Regions from separate parts of the Bradyrhizobium sp. CCBAU 21365 genome, predicted to be linked through region 3. Evidence: predicted binding sites of a transcription regulator. Region 3 holds the regulator's gene; each other region holds the start of a gene.
What was found. The regulator PhoB, encoded in region 3, activates phosphate uptake and scavenging genes when phosphate is short. The targets are predictions, from matches to a motif close to TGTCATNNANCTGTCAT.
Positions count from the first base shown of each region.

Region 1: the regulator PhoB is predicted to act here: its motif matches at 3,078-3,094, upstream of XI02_RS26570 (OprO/OprP family phosphate-selective porin).
Region 2: the regulator PhoB is predicted to act here: its motif matches at 2,262-2,278, upstream of XI02_RS02075 (DUF2794 domain-containing protein).

Region 1 covers NZ_CP030036.1:5,664,279-5,669,164, forward strand. The annotation lists gene XI02_RS26560 (replication-associated recombination protein A) at 98-1,432, opposite strand; gene XI02_RS26565 (DegQ family serine endoprotease) at 1,452-2,810, opposite strand; gene XI02_RS26570 (OprO/OprP family phosphate-selective porin) at 3,152-4,750, shown strand.
Region 2 covers NZ_CP030036.1:435,099-439,984, forward strand. The annotation lists gene acnA (aconitate hydratase AcnA) at 1-870, shown strand, start outside; gene XI02_RS02070 (thioredoxin family protein) at 1,032-1,793, shown strand; gene XI02_RS02075 (DUF2794 domain-containing protein) at 2,335-2,706, shown strand; gene XI02_RS02080 (Bax inhibitor-1/YccA family protein) at 2,938-3,729, opposite strand; gene XI02_RS02085 (ABC transporter permease) at 3,964-4,886, opposite strand, start outside.
Region 3 covers NZ_CP030036.1:1,182,433-1,187,318, reverse strand. The annotation lists gene XI02_RS05520 (aspartate aminotransferase family protein) at 1-351, opposite strand, end outside; gene XI02_RS05515 (GcrA family cell cycle regulator) at 839-1,351, shown strand; gene phoB (phosphate regulon transcriptional regulator PhoB) at 1,589-2,299, opposite strand; gene phoU (phosphate signaling complex protein PhoU) at 2,445-3,161, opposite strand; gene pstB (phosphate ABC transporter ATP-binding protein PstB) at 3,264-4,082, opposite strand; gene pstA (phosphate ABC transporter permease PstA) at 4,079-4,886, opposite strand, start outside.

The DNA.
Region 1 (4,886 bases), 4.5 Mb from region 3:
ACTCAGGGATATATTTCTAGTATTCCGAACTTGTGCAAGTGTACCTCGCCCCCGCAGACAGGACCGGAACGCGCGTCATTCGCGGCCGCAGCCTAATCTAGCTCCCGCCCCGCTCCTTGCGCAGCCGCGCCCAGTAATCCAGCCGTTTGCGGATCTCGCGCTCGAAGCCGCGGTCGGGCGGATCGTAGAAGGTCTGGCGGCCCAGCGCTTCCGGGAAATAGTCCTGGCCGGAGAATGCGTCCGGCATGTCGTGATCATATTGATAGCCGGAGCCGTAGCCCTCCGACTTCATCAGCTTGGTCGGCGAATTCAAAATGTGCTTCGGCGGTAGCAGCGAGCCGCCCTGCTTCGCGGTCTGCATCGCTGCGCCGAACGCGGTGTAGACCGCGTTGGATTTCGGCGCGGTGGCGAGATAGACCACGGCCTGCGCGATCGCGAGCTCGCCTTCGGGCGAGCCCAGGAAATCGTAGGCCTCCTTGGCGGCGTTGCAGACCGCCAGCGCCTGCGGATCCGCAAGGCCGATATCCTCGACCGCCATCCGCACCACACGCCGCGCCAGGAACAGCGGATCCTCGCCGGCATCGAACATGCGCGCGAGATAGTACAACGCCGCGTCCGGATCGGAGCCGCGCACCGACTTGTGCAGCGCCGAGATCAGATTGTAATGGCCGTCGGCCGACTTGTCGTAGATCGGCGCGCGGCGCTGCAGGATGGCCTGCAACTGCTCGGCGTTGAACACCTCGCCCTTGCGGGCGGCGCGCCAGACCTCTTCGGCCAATGTCAGCGAGGCGCGGCCGTCGCCATCGGCCATCCGCACCAGCACGGCGCGGGCTTCCGCATCGAGCGGCAGCTGCTTGCCCTCGATCTTCTCGGCATTGGCAAACAGCTTCTCGATCGCCGCCGTATCGAGCGAGTGAAACACCAGCACGCGGGCGCGCGACAAAAGCGCCGCGTTGAGCTCGAACGATGGATTCTCCGTGGTGGCGCCGACCAGCACCACCGTGCCGTCCTCCATCACGGGCAGGAAGGAATCCTGCTGCGCGCGGTTGAAACGATGCACCTCGTCGACGAACAGCAGCGTGCCCTTGCCGGTCTCGCGGCGGGCACGCGCGGCATCGAACGCCTTCTTGAGATCGGCGACGCCGGAGAACACCGCGGAGATCTGCTCGAAATGCAGCTCGGTGGCGTCGGCCAGAAGCCGCGCCACGGTGGTCTTGCCGGTGCCCGGCGGTCCCCAGAACACCAGCGAGCCCAGCGTGCGCGTCTCCAGCATCCGCGTCAGCGCGCCGTCGGGGCCGAGGATGTGATCCTGGCCGACGACATCGGCCAGCGTGCGCGGACGCAGCCGGTCCGGCAGCGGGTGCGGCGCGTCCTGCTCCATCCCCGCCGCTGCGAACAGGTTGCCGGCCTCGCGCGGTTGCTTCGGGCTCACTTGCGGTTCACCTTGGGGCTCATCCGCCGAGCGTCACGTTGATCTGCTGGCCGCCGCGCACCAGCGTGATGCGCCAGATCCGCGACCCCGTCTTCGAAGCCTTCTCGAGGTCGCCGGTCCGCGCGATCTTCTCGTTGTTGACCGCGATGATGATGTCGCCCTTCTGGAAGCCGACATTGGCGGCGGTGCCGTCATCGGCGAGCTCGGTCACCACGACGCCCTCGGCGCCGGCGTCGAGATGCAGCTCATCGGCCAGCGCCGGCGAGATATTGGCGACCCTGGCGCCTTGGAACGGCGAGCGCGCGGTCAGCACGATCTCGTCGCGATTGGTATCGGGCGCGGTCTCCAGCGGCACGGTGAGCTTCACCGGCTTGCCGGCGCGCTGCACCTCGATCTCCGCGTTGCCGCCGAGCGGACGGGTCGCGAAGCGGTAGTCGAACGCGTTGGGATCGTCGATCGGCGTGCCGTCGATCCCGACGATCAGGTCGGAGAGCTTGAGCCCGGCCTTCGCCGCAGGACTGTTCGGCGCGACATTGGCGACCAGCGCGCCGCTCGGCAGCTTCAGCCCCAGCGTCTCCGCGATCTCCGGCGTCACCGCCTGCAGCCGCGCGCCGAGCCACGGCCGCTTCACATTCTTGCCGCCGCTCTTGGCGGAGGCCACCACCACGCGCACCATGTTGGCGGGGATCGCGAAGCCGATGCCCTGCGAGCCGCCGGAGCGCGAGAAGATCGCGGTGTTGATGCCGGCGAGCCGGCCGCTCATGTCGACCAGCGCGCCGCCCGAATTGCCGGGATTGATCGCCGCGTCGGTCTGAATGAAGAATTGATAATCCGTGATCCCGACTTGAGTGCGCGCCAGGGCCGAGATGATGCCGTGCGTCACGGTCTGGCCGACGCCGAACGGATTGCCGATCGCCAGCACGACGTCGCCGACCAGCAATTGGTCGGAATTGGCGAAGTCGAGCGTCGCGAATTTTTCCTTGTTGGTGTTCTTCAGCCGCAGCACCGCAAGGTCGGTACGGCTGTCCTTCAGCACGATCTCCGCCTCGTATTCGCGCTTGTCGGCGAGCGAGACCTTCACCTGGTCGGCGCCCTCGATCACGTGATTGTTTGTGACCACAAGCCCGGAGCCGTCGACCATCACGCCGGAGCCGAGCGAGCGCTGCATCTGCTCGGGCTGCTGTCCCGGCACGCCGAAGAACCGGCGAAAAATCGGATCGTCCAGGAAGGGATTGCGGTTCTGCACGGTCTTGGCGGCGTAGACATTGACCACCGCCGGCTGCACCCGCTGCACGATCGGCGCATAGGACAATTGCAGCTCGGCCTGCGAGGACGGCACGCGGCGGTCCTGGGCCGCGGCTGCGGAAAGATTCCCCATGAAGGCCAAGGTGCACAGAGCGGATACGGCAGCAAAACGGACAGGTCGGAGCATTCTCACCTCTCGTGGAAACGCCGGAATATAGGCGTGTTCGCCGGGCAATTGAAGGGCGCCCGGCTGGATAACTGGCCCCCCGCCGGACCGGTGCACAACCCGCGGCAGCCACGTTGAAGCGCGCCGCCAAGCTTCTATGATGGCTGTCATCTCACTGCGCCGCTCCGCTTGTTGCCTGCGGACCACAAGCGGAACTGCGATGCCCGGAAGCACTGTCGTGCATCAGTCACGATACGCTCCTAGGACCGTTCAGTGAGTGGGGACTTCAAACACAACAGGGGTGCACAATGGGTGCGACAAAAGTTGGTGCCATCGCCATCGGCCTGGCCGGGGCGCTCGCCGCCTCGCCGGCCTATTCACAATCGGCCGGAGGCGGCAGCGATGCGGAGATCGCGCTGCTGAAGCAGCAGCTGAAGATGCTCGAGCAGAAGCTCGACAGACTGCAGAAGCAGACCAACGCCAATACCGCAACCGCGGCCAGCGCAAACGCCAATGCGAAGGCGGCGGACGCCAAGGCAGCGCGGGTGGCGAGCGCCAACGCCGCGATCCCGGTGAAGGGCCCGGTCGCGCCATCCGGCGTCGTGGTGACGATGCCGAACAACCGGCCGACCATCTGCACCGCGGACGAACAGAACTGCGTTGCGATCACGAGCCGCGTGCACTGGGATGTCGGCGGCTACGACTATCGTCCGAACACCGCAGGCACCTCGCCGCAGAAGCTCGACAGCGGCGAGAACGTCCGCCGCGCGCGCATCGGCATCGTCGGCAAATTCTTCGGCGACTGGAATTACTCGCTGATCTACGACTTCGGCGGCTCGTCCGACGGTTTCGGCGGCGCGGCGCCGGGATCGCTGCCCGGCGGCGGCACCTCCGGCATCGAGAACGCGTATCTGAGCTACACCGGCTTCAAGCCGTTCGGCGGCAAGATGGCGATCGAAGGCGGCATCATGGACGTGCCGTGGACGCTCGACGAAGCGACCAGCTCCAACGACATCCTGTTCATGGAGCGCGCCTCGGTCGGCATCATCGCACAGAATATCGCCGCCGGCGACTTCCGTTCGGCGGCCGGCACCCGCTGGTGGAACGACCAGTTCTGGATCGGCGGCTATGTCACCGGACCGACGTCGGGCGCCATCCACTCCGCGTCCTCGACCTCGCCGGCCGGCACGTCCGAGCAGTATGGCGGCGTCATCCGTGTCGCCGGCAATCCGATCAGCGGCAAGAACTATTCGGTGCATATCGGCGCCGATGCGGAATGGCTGGTGCAGCCGCCGCGCAACCAGCTGACGCAGGCGCAGACGCTCACGCTCAGCGACCGGCCCGAGCTGCGCATCGATCCGACGACGCTGATCTCGACCGGTGCGATCGCCAATGTCTCCGGCGCGCAGGTGTACGGCGTCGAGGCGGCCGCGACCTATGGTCCGTTCATCGCGCAGGGCGAATATTACTGGTTCAATGTCGATCGCTCCGCGAACACCGGATTGCCGCCGTTCGGCGCGCCGAGCCTGAAGTTCGACGGCGGCTACGCGCAGGTCGGCTACGTGCTGACCGGCGAGAACCATGCCTACAATCCGGCGACGGCCTCCTATAGCGGGATCAAGCCGCATGATCCGTTCTCGCTCGCCGGCGGCGGCTGGGGCGCCTGGGAAATCGCCGGCCGCGTCAGCACGATGGACCTCAACGATCAGATCGCGCAGGCGGTCGGCATCGCGGGTGGACGGCAGACCGTCTACACCGCCGCGCTGAACTGGTACGTCAACAACAACGTCCGCTTCATGCTGAACTATCTGCACGGCGATATCGCCAAGCAGGCCTCGGCGACCTCGACCGCGGACGTCGGCTCGAAGTTCGACGCGGTCGCGCTGCGCACGCAGGTTGCGTTCTGAGGCGACGTACCTCTCCCCAACGGGGAGAGGTCGAATTGCGAAGCAATTCGGGTGAGGGGCGCCGCTTCCTCGGTGGAGCGTAATCCCTCACCCGGATCGCATCTTGCGATGCGATCCGACCTCTCCCTCCGGGAGA
Region 2 (4,886 bases), 750 kb from region 3:
AAGTACGCCGACGTGTTCAAGGGCGATACCAACTGGCGCAAGATCAAGACCACGGAAAGCGAGACCTATCGCTGGAACATGAGCTCGACCTATGTGCAGAACCCGCCCTACTTCGAGGGCATGAAGAAGCAGCCCGACCCGGTCACCGACGTGGTCGATGCACGGATCCTCGCGATGTTCGGCGACAAGATCACCACCGACCACATCTCGCCGGCCGGTTCGATCAAGCTGACCTCGCCCGCCGGCAAGTTCCTCAGCGAGCACCAGGTGCGCCCCGCCGACTTCAACCAGTACGGCACGCGGCGTGGCAACCATGAAGTGATGATGCGCGGCACCTTCGCCAACATCCGCATCAAGAACTTCATGCTGAAGGGTGCCGACGGCAATATTCCGGAAGGCGGTTTGACCAAGCACTGGCCCGACGGCGAGCAGATGTCGATCTACGACGCCGCGATGAAGTACCAGGCGGAAGGCGTGCCGTTGGTGGTGTTCGCCGGCGCCGAATACGGCAACGGCTCGTCGCGCGACTGGGCCGCGAAGGGCACGCGCCTGCTCGGCGTCCGGGCGGTGATCTGCCAGAGCTTCGAGCGCATCCATCGCTCCAACCTGGTCGGCATGGGTGTGCTTCCGCTCACCTTCCAGGACGGCACGTCGTGGTCCTCGCTCGGCCTCAAGGGCGACGAAAAGGTCACGATCCGCGGGCTGCAAGGCGATTTGAAGCCGCGCCAGACGCTGACGGCCGAAATCGTCTCCGCCGACGGCGGCAAGAAGGATGTCCCGCTGCTCTGCCGCATCGATACGCTGGACGAGCTCGATTACTATCGCAACGGCGGCATCCTGCATTATGTGCTGCGCAAACTCGCGGCCTAACGCGGATTTGTGATCGGTGCCTCACCGCTTAGTGAGTAGCGACTAAAAAGAAGGCGGCCTATGAAAAGGCCGCTTTCTCGCGTTTTGGGGCACGCAAGTTCAGGGACAGACTTCATGCTCCGTACAATTACGGATGGAAATCATCACGACTGGTTCGCAGTATGACAGCGATGATGGCCTATAACTGTATCTCGCGATGGTCGAGCGCCCTTGGTATCTGCGCAATCGTCGCGATCATCCGCCCCGCCCACGCCGATCCGCGTGCCGTCGTCGAACTCTTCACCTCGCAGGGATGCTCGTCCTGTCCGCCCGCGGACAAGATCATCGGTGACCTCGCGAAGGACCCCAACGTCATCGCGCTGAGCATGCCGATCGACTATTGGGATTATCTCGGCTGGAAGGACACGCTGGCCGATTCCCGTTTCAGCGCGCGCCAGAAGGCCTATTCACATGTGCGCGGCGATCGCGACGTCTACACGCCGCAGGCCGTGATCAACGGCTCCGCGCATGTGATCGGCAGCGATCGCGCCAGTATCGAGGACGCCATCAAGAGCACCGAAAGGAGCGGCAGCGTGATGTCGGTGCCGGTGACGATGACGCTGACCGGCAAGCAGATCAACGTGTCGGTCGCCGCATCGAAGTCACCCGCAGTGTCGCGCGGCGAGGTCTGGATCTGCTCGATCTCGAAGTCGGTGCCGATCTCGATCGCGCGCGGCGAGAACCGCGGCCGCGAGATCACCTACCACAACGTGGTGCGCAATCTCCTCAAGGTCGGTGACTGGAACGGTTCGTCCGGGAGCTGGACCGTGCCGCTGGAGAACATCACGCGTGACGGCGTCGATGCTGCGGCGGTGTACGTCCAGGACGGCAACCGCGAGAAGCCGGGCCCGATGCTCGGCGCTGCCTTCACCTCGCTTCACTAGCGCCTCGCTGCGGTCAAGCGCGGTGCGCCGGCTTCCGCCCGTCGCGTCGTTGGACCGCACGCATGTTGTCGTGCAGCCGCGCATGGCGACGAACGTGCATCCAGTGATTTGCCGAAAGGAAGGCGCCGGGGCTTTGCGCGCGTCTCGCTTGCACAGGTCCCAAAAACAAAAAGGACCAACTTTCGTTGGCCCAGTGTTGGGATTTGACTCCCCTGCGAACAGGCCCGATCCCGACGGCCCCGGGGGGCTGGGGGCTGAGGAATCCGGAACCGAAAGGACCGGGCCAACGCAGGATTTCCTTTTCGCAGGGCAGCGGGGCGGGCGATGGGCGGAAGTGGGGCAGCAATATGATTCCGCTAACGTTCCCGTGACTCTGCGGTTTTCCGGACAATCCGCCGCGCGCGGCGGTGGTTAAGGCCCGGTTGCATTGCGATTGGCCCCTTGCGGGCCCCCTCGCTTAGCGCGATCATGTCACTCTCGTGACGAGCCCGAAGAGGGGCCTTCGGAACCCGATCGTCACCGAGGTGACAGGAGGCGCTCGATGAGTTTGATTTCGGAGGACACTGATCCGAGCGGGAGTCGTGCCGCGGCGCGCACCGCCGCCGCGACTCCTCAGCCCAACCGCGTGACTTTCGATCGACTTGAGCTCAACCGCATTCTCAATCTCTACGGCCGCATGGTCGCCGACGGCGAGTGGCGCGACTATGCGATCGACTTCCTGAAGGACCGTGCCGTGTTCTCGGTGTTCCGGCGCGCGTCGGAAGTGCCGATCTACCGGATCGAGAAGGACCCCCGGCTTGCGCGCAAGCAGGGCATGTACAGCGTGATTTCCGCGACCGGCCTGATCCTGCGCCGCGGCCATGAACTCGAACGCGTGCTGCTTGTGATCGACCGCAAGCTGTCGCTGGTGTAGGGATTTCTCGTAGCCCGGATGAGCGAAGCGACATCCGGGAGGGTCTCACCACCCGGGTACAACTTCCCCGGATATCGCTTCGCTCATCCGGGCTACAAATGCCGAAGCCATGGATGAACTTGCCCCGGATTTCGCTGCGCTTCATCCGGGCTACGCCACATCTCGCCTCGCCCAAAAGAAAAGCCCCGGCGGGATGGCCGGGGCTTGGATTTGATGGCTCGCTCGAGGCGCTTAGTCGCGCTGGCCGAGCAGCTGCAGGAGCAGCGTGAACAGGTTGATGAAGTTCAGGTAGAGCGACAGCGCACCCGTAATTGCCGCACGCTCTGCCATCACGCCACCCTGCGAGGCGTAGCCGTAGATGTAGTCGTTCTTCAGCCGCTGGGTGTCCCAGGCGGTGAGGCCCGCGAACACCAGCACGCCGACCACCGACACGATGAACTGCAGCGCCGAGCTCGCCAGGAACAGGTTGACCAGGCTCGCGATGATGATGCCGATCAGACCCATGAACAGGAACGAGCCCATGCCGCTCATGTCACGCTTGGTGGTGTAGCCGTAGAGGCTCAGCGCACCGAACGTCGCCGCGGTGATGAAGAACACGCGCACGATCGAGGTGTGCGTGTACACCAGGAAGATCGACGACAGCGACAGACCCATCAGCGCCGAGAACACCCAGAACAGGAGTTGGGCGGTCGCGGGCTGCAGGCGGTTGATGCCGGCCGAGATGACGAACACCATCGCCAGAGGGGCGAGGATGAACAGCCACTTCAGCGGGCTCACGAACATCGCGTAGCCGAACTGCGTCAGATAGGCGTTGCCGAACTTGGCGACGGCGGCCGACTGGTCGGTCGTCACCGCACCCATGTAGACGCCGAGCGCGGCGAGGCCGGTGATGGCCAGGCCGATGCTCATGTAGTTGTAGATGCGCAGCATGTAGGCGCGCAGACCGGCGTCGACGGCCGCAGCGTCAATGCGCCCGGCGGCCCGGCCGAAAGGAGAAGCGTAGTTGCGGTCTAGGTCCGACATGGTCGAATTCCCGTGGTTGGTCCCGGTGGAGCGCAAGGGATTTGCGGCGCCGGTCGTAAATCTATCTCAGATGGCTCGGTTTGCGGAACATTAATTCCGTGTCATTCAAACCGACTATCCGACCCGATTGGTATGTGGGAAATTAACACATCCGACGCAAGCTTCCACGCGCGGCCGAATGTCGCTCTGCCCTAGCATCATAGGCAAAAACGGCGCTCGCGCCGCTACATTTTGTCACAAATTCCGCAACACTGAGGCCGGCTTCTGGTTTAGCGCGAGCAGCGTCCCGGCGAGCCCCAGTCCGACCGTGACGACCAGCGCGGCGACCACGACCAGCGCGGCGCTGCCGGCCTGCCAGATAAAACTCAGCGTCATCAGCCGCGTCACGATCAGCCAGGCCGCGATCGAGCCGGCGATCACCCCGAACACGGCGGTTGCAAAACCGATCATCAGATACTCCAGCGCGTAGGCGCCGAGCAATCGCACCCGCGTCGCGCCGAGCGTCTTGAGAATCACGGCGTCATAGACGCGGTGGCGGTGTCCGGCCGCGAGCGCGCCGCCGAGCACCAGGATCGCCGAGATCAGCGTCACGGCGCTGGCGCCGCGGATCGCCAGCACCAGATTGCTGACCACGCTGCCGACCGTCTCCAGCGCCTCGCGGACCCGCACGCTGGTCACCATCGGGAACGCGTCGGCGACCTGCTTGATGATGCGCGCATCGTCCGCGGAATCGGCGTGTGGTTCCGTCAGGGTCGCGACATGGCTGTGCGGCGCGCCCTTGAAGGCATTCGGCGAGAAAACCAGCACGAAATTGATGCCGAGGCCCTGCCAGTCGATGTTGCGCAAGTTGGCGATCTTCGCCGGCACGTCGCGGCCGAGCACGTTGACGACGATCTCGTCGCCGATCTTCAGGGACAGGCCGTCGGCGATCTTCTTCTCCATCGAGACCAGCGGGGGGCCGCTGTAGTCCGGCCCCCACCATTCGCCCTCGACGATCTTCGAGCCCTTGGGAATTTCGCCGGTATAGGTCAGGCCGCGGTCGCTCTGCAGCACCCATTCCGAATCGACTGACGGCTTCAGCTGGTCGGCCTTGACGCCGCGCGCGGCCACGATGCGCCCGCGCAGCATCGGAACGTCCTCGACGGTCGAGCGGGCGG
Region 3 (4,886 bases):
GGAGAAGTGATAGTGGCGGACCAGCTTGATCACGCCCTCCATCGCTTCGGCGCCGGAATTGCAGAAGAACACGAAGTCGGCAAAGCTCTGCTCGCACAGCCGCGCGGCAAGCGCCTCGCCGTCCGGGCTCTTGAACAGGTTCGACATGTGCCAGAGCTTGGTCGCCTGTTCCTGCAGCGCCTTGACCAGATGCGGATGCGCGTGCCCGAGCGCGTTGACCGCGACGCCCGAGGTGAAATCGAGATAACGGTCGCCGTTGGTTGCGATCAGCCAGGCGCCCTCACCGCGCTCGAAGCCGAGATCGACCCTGGCGAAGACGGGGAGCAGATGCGACGTGGCAGCGTTGGTCATGGCGTTCACTGACGGTTTTTAAGCCGACAATTGCCGCGCGCCTTGACGCCAGCGCAGCAACGGCCAGCTTCGGAAAACAAAACGGCCGCCTTTGCGGGCGGCACGTGGCGGGCATTCTATGCTGCGGTCGGTAAGTGTCAATCGCCACGAAGTGGCCTTCCTGCAATGCGAAACGAGCGCAATCCGGAGCATTCCGGTGCGGTGGAAAAGCCTCATCGCGATGCTTAACTGTGTGGGAACATGTGGACGCACGGCCGCGGACTCTTGCGCCAGAGTCACGCCATATTGTAGCGTTTGGCCTGTCGGGTACGACATCTCGTGCGGCGGTACTGGACCCTCTAAGTAGCCTTCGTGTCTCGCGTAAACGTTCGGGCGCAACACCGTGCCCGGCGAGGGCTAAGGGATTCTGGCCGCAGGGATATTTGTCCAGATTGGCTCGCAGCGCCGCTCCAATGATTGGCCGGCGCTACGCGAAGGGAAGAATGCGATGACTGTATTGACCTGGTCCGACGATCGCGTCGAGCAGCTGAAGAAGCTCTGGGAGTCTGGCCTGTCGGCCAGCCAGATCGCGGCGGAACTTGGCAATGTGACGCGAAACGCCGTGATCGGCAAAGTGCATCGGCTCGGCCTCTCCGGCCGCGCCAAGGCACCCTCCACGGCCGCGCCGCGGCAGCGCAAGGCCCGCCCCGCCCAGCACATGATGCGGGTAGCGCGGCCGGTGTCGCGCGGCAACACCGCGCTGGCGCACGCCTTCGAGGTCGAGATGGAGCCCGATCCGATCTCCTACGACAATGTGGTGCCGATGAGCCAGCGGCTGTCGCTGCTCGAGCTCAACGAGGCCACCTGTCACTGGCCGGTCGGCGATCCCTCGAGCCCGGAATTCTTCTTCTGCGGCGGCAAGGCGCTCGCCGGCCTGCCCTATTGCGCGCATCACTCGCGCGTCGCCTACCAGCCCGCCGCCGATCGCCGCCGGCCGTCGGCGAAACCGCAGATCAAGTGAGCACTCGGGAAAAGACGGAAGAACTCAAAAACAAATCCCCGCGAAAGCGGGGATTTTTTTTGTCCGTAGCCCATTACATCACCGGCGTCGTCCCGGCGAAAGCCGGGACCCATAACCACTAATGCGTGTTGTTAGAAAGCCGTCTGGCCACGTGCCGATTACGCCGGCCGCGGCGTATGGGTCCCGGCTTTCGCCGGGACGACGCCGGTGATGCGGCTTGCGATGGCCACGCGCCCGTTACGGCTGCGGCTCGGCCTTGGCAAAGCGGTCGTCGAGCGCGTAGCCGGCGCCGCGCACGGTGCGGATCGGATCCTGCTCGCGGCCCGGATTGAGCAGCTTGCGCAGGCGGCCGATATGCACGTCGACGGTGCGCTCATCGATGTAGATGTCGCGGCCCCAGACGCTGTCGAGCAGCTGCTCGCGGCTGAACACGCGGCCGGGATGCTCGAGGAAGAATTCGAGCAGGCGATACTCGGTCGGCCCGAGATCGATCGGGCGGCCGGAGCGCGCCACGCGGCGCTTCTCGCGGTCGAGCTCGATGTCGCCATAGGTCAGCACGGTCGCAAGCCGCTCCGGGCTCGCGCGGCGCAACAGGCCCTTCACCCGCGCCAGCAGTTCCGGCACCGAGAACGGCTTGACGATGTAATCGTCGGCGCCGGTGGCAAGTCCGCGCACGCGCTCGCTTTCTTCGCCGCGCGCGGTCAGCATGATGATCGGAAGCTGCTTGGTCTCGGGCCGCGCCCGCAGGCGACGGCACAGCTCGATGCCGGACAGGCCCGGCAGCATCCAGTCGAGGACCACGAGGTCGGGAACGCGCTCCTTCAGCCTCGTGTCGGCATCGTCGCCGCGCCCCACCGTCTCGACATCGTAGCCTTCCGCATCGAGGTTGTAGCGCAACAGCGTCGTCAGCGCTTCCTCGTCTTCGACTACCAGAATGCGTGCGCTCATCGGTTTAAGTTCTTTCTCTGTGGTGATCCGTTGCCCAGACGCAAACCGAAACGCTTACTTCCTTGAGCATAGTCCCCGCGGAAACGATTTGTCGCGAGGATCATCCAGTTTCGCTCTTGCCGGTCCCGCACTTGCCGATCATGCCTCAGTTGCCCGGCACCGTGGTGGCAAAAGTGGTCATGTCCCCCTTCGGGCGCTTGTCGGTGATCTGCTGGCCCTCGATCATGTAGAACACGGTCTCGGCGATATTGGTGGCGTGATCGCCGATCCGCTCGATGTTCTTGGCGCAGAACATCAGATGGATGCAGAACGAGATGTTGCGCGGATCTTCCATCATGTAGGTGAGCAGTTCGCGGAACAGCGAGGTGCAGATCGCATCGACCTCCTCGTCGCCCTTCCAGACGTTCATCGCCGCCGGCAGGTCGTGCGCGGCGTAGGCGTCGAGCACCGACTTGACCTGCGACAGCACGAGGTCGGTCATGTGCTCGAGGCCGCGGATCAGCTTCAGCGGCTGGAAATCGCTCTCCAGCGCCGCGACGCGCTTGCCCATGTTCTTGGCGAGGTCGCCGATCCGCTCGAGGTCGGTCGCGACACGCATCGCGCTGACGATCTCGCGCAGGTCGATCGCCATCGGCTGGCGGCGCGCGATCGTCAGCACCGCGCGCTCTTCGATGTTGCGCTGCAGATTGTCGATCTCGATGTCGGCGGCGACCACGCGCTTGCCGAGCGCGACGTCGCGACGGATCAGTGCGTCGACCGACTCGGTAATCATCCGCTCGACCAGGCCGCCCATCTCGGCGACCAGGCGCGTCAACTCCTGCAGATCGCTGTCGAATGCCTTGGCGGTATGTTCAGAAGCCATCGCTTGTCTCCCTCAACCATGATCCCGGGGATCATGGTTTCGTGTCCTGAATTTTAGCATGATCCGATCGGAAAACCGGTTCCCACTTTTCCGGATCATGCTCTAGCCGAACCGGCCGGTGATGTAGTCCTGGGTGCGCCGATCGCTCGGTGAGGTGAAGATCTTGTTGGTGTCGTCGAACTCGATCAGCTCACCGAGATACATGAAGGCGGTCTTGTCGGAGACGCGCGCCGCCTGCTGCATGTTGTGGGTGACGATCGCGATCGTGTAGTCCTCGGAGAGCTCCTGGATCAGCTCCTCGACCTTGGCGGTCGAGATCGGGTCGAGCGCCGAGCACGGCTCGTCGAACAGGATCACCTCGGGGCGCACCGCCACGGTGCGCGCGATGCACAGGCGCTGCTGCTGGCCGCCGGAGAGCGACAGGCCGGAGGCGTTCAGCTTGTCCTTGACCTCGTTCCACAGCGCGCCGCCGCGCAGCGCCTTCTCGACCCGGTCGTCCATCTCGGACTTCGAGATCTTCTCGTAGAGGCGGATGCCGAAGGCGATGTTCTCGTAGATCGTCATCGGGAACGGCGTCGGCTTCTGGAACACCATACCGACCCGCGCGCGCAGCAAGTTGAGGTCGAGCTTGGGGTCGAGAATGTTGGTCTGGTCCAGCATCAGCTGGCCGACCGCGCGCTGGCCCGGATAGAGGTCGTACATCCGGTTGAAGATGCGCAGCAGGGTCGACTTGCCGCAGCCGGACGGGCCGATGAACGCCGTGACGCGGTTGGTGCCGAGCGTCAGGTTGATGTTCTTCAGCGCGTGGTGCTCGCCGTAATAGAAGTTGAGGTTGCGCACCGTGACTTTCGGCGGCGCTTCCGGCAGCGGAACCTGGGGAACGTGGCCCGCGGCAGTCGTGGAGACGGAAAGCTCGGTCATTTTGCGGCCCTTTCGGCACCAAGGATACGCGCGCCGATATTCAACGCGAGCACGGTGAATGTGATGAGCAGCGCACCGCTCCACGCCAGCTCTTTCCAGTAGGCGTAGGGGCTCTGCACGAAGTTGTTGATGGTCACCGGCAGGTTGGCCATCGTCTTGGTCAGATCCAGGCTGAAGAACTGGTTCGACAGCGCGGTGAACAGCAGCGGCGCGGTCTCGCCGGCGACGCGGGCGGTCGCCAGCAGCACGCCGGTGATCAGACCCGATCGCGCCGCACGATAGGCGATCCGCTTGATCACCAGCGAACGCGGCAGGCCGAGCGCGGAGGCGGCCTCGCGCAGCGGATTGGGCACCAGGAGCAGCATGTCCTCGGTGGTGCGCAGCACGACCGGGATCACGATCACCGCGAGCGCGAGGCTGCCTGCGATCGCCGAGAAGCCGCGCATCGGCACCACCACCGCGCCATAGATGAACAGGCCGATGATGATCGAGGGCGCGCTGAGCAGGATGTCGTTGATGAAGCGGATCACCGAGGTCAGCTTGTCGTGCTTGCCGTATTCGGCGAGGTAGGTGCCGGCGAACAGGCCGAGCGGCGCGCCGATGCCGACGCCGATCACCGTCATGATGAGCGAGCCGACGATGGCGTTGAGCAGGCCGCCTTCGGTCGAGCCGGGCGGCGGCGTGTTCTGGGTGAACAGCTGCACGCTGAGGCCTGTAAGGCCGTTATAAAGCAGCGTGATCAGAATCAGCGCCAGCCAGGTGACGCCGAACAGCGCCGCGCCGACACAGAGCGCGCGGATGACG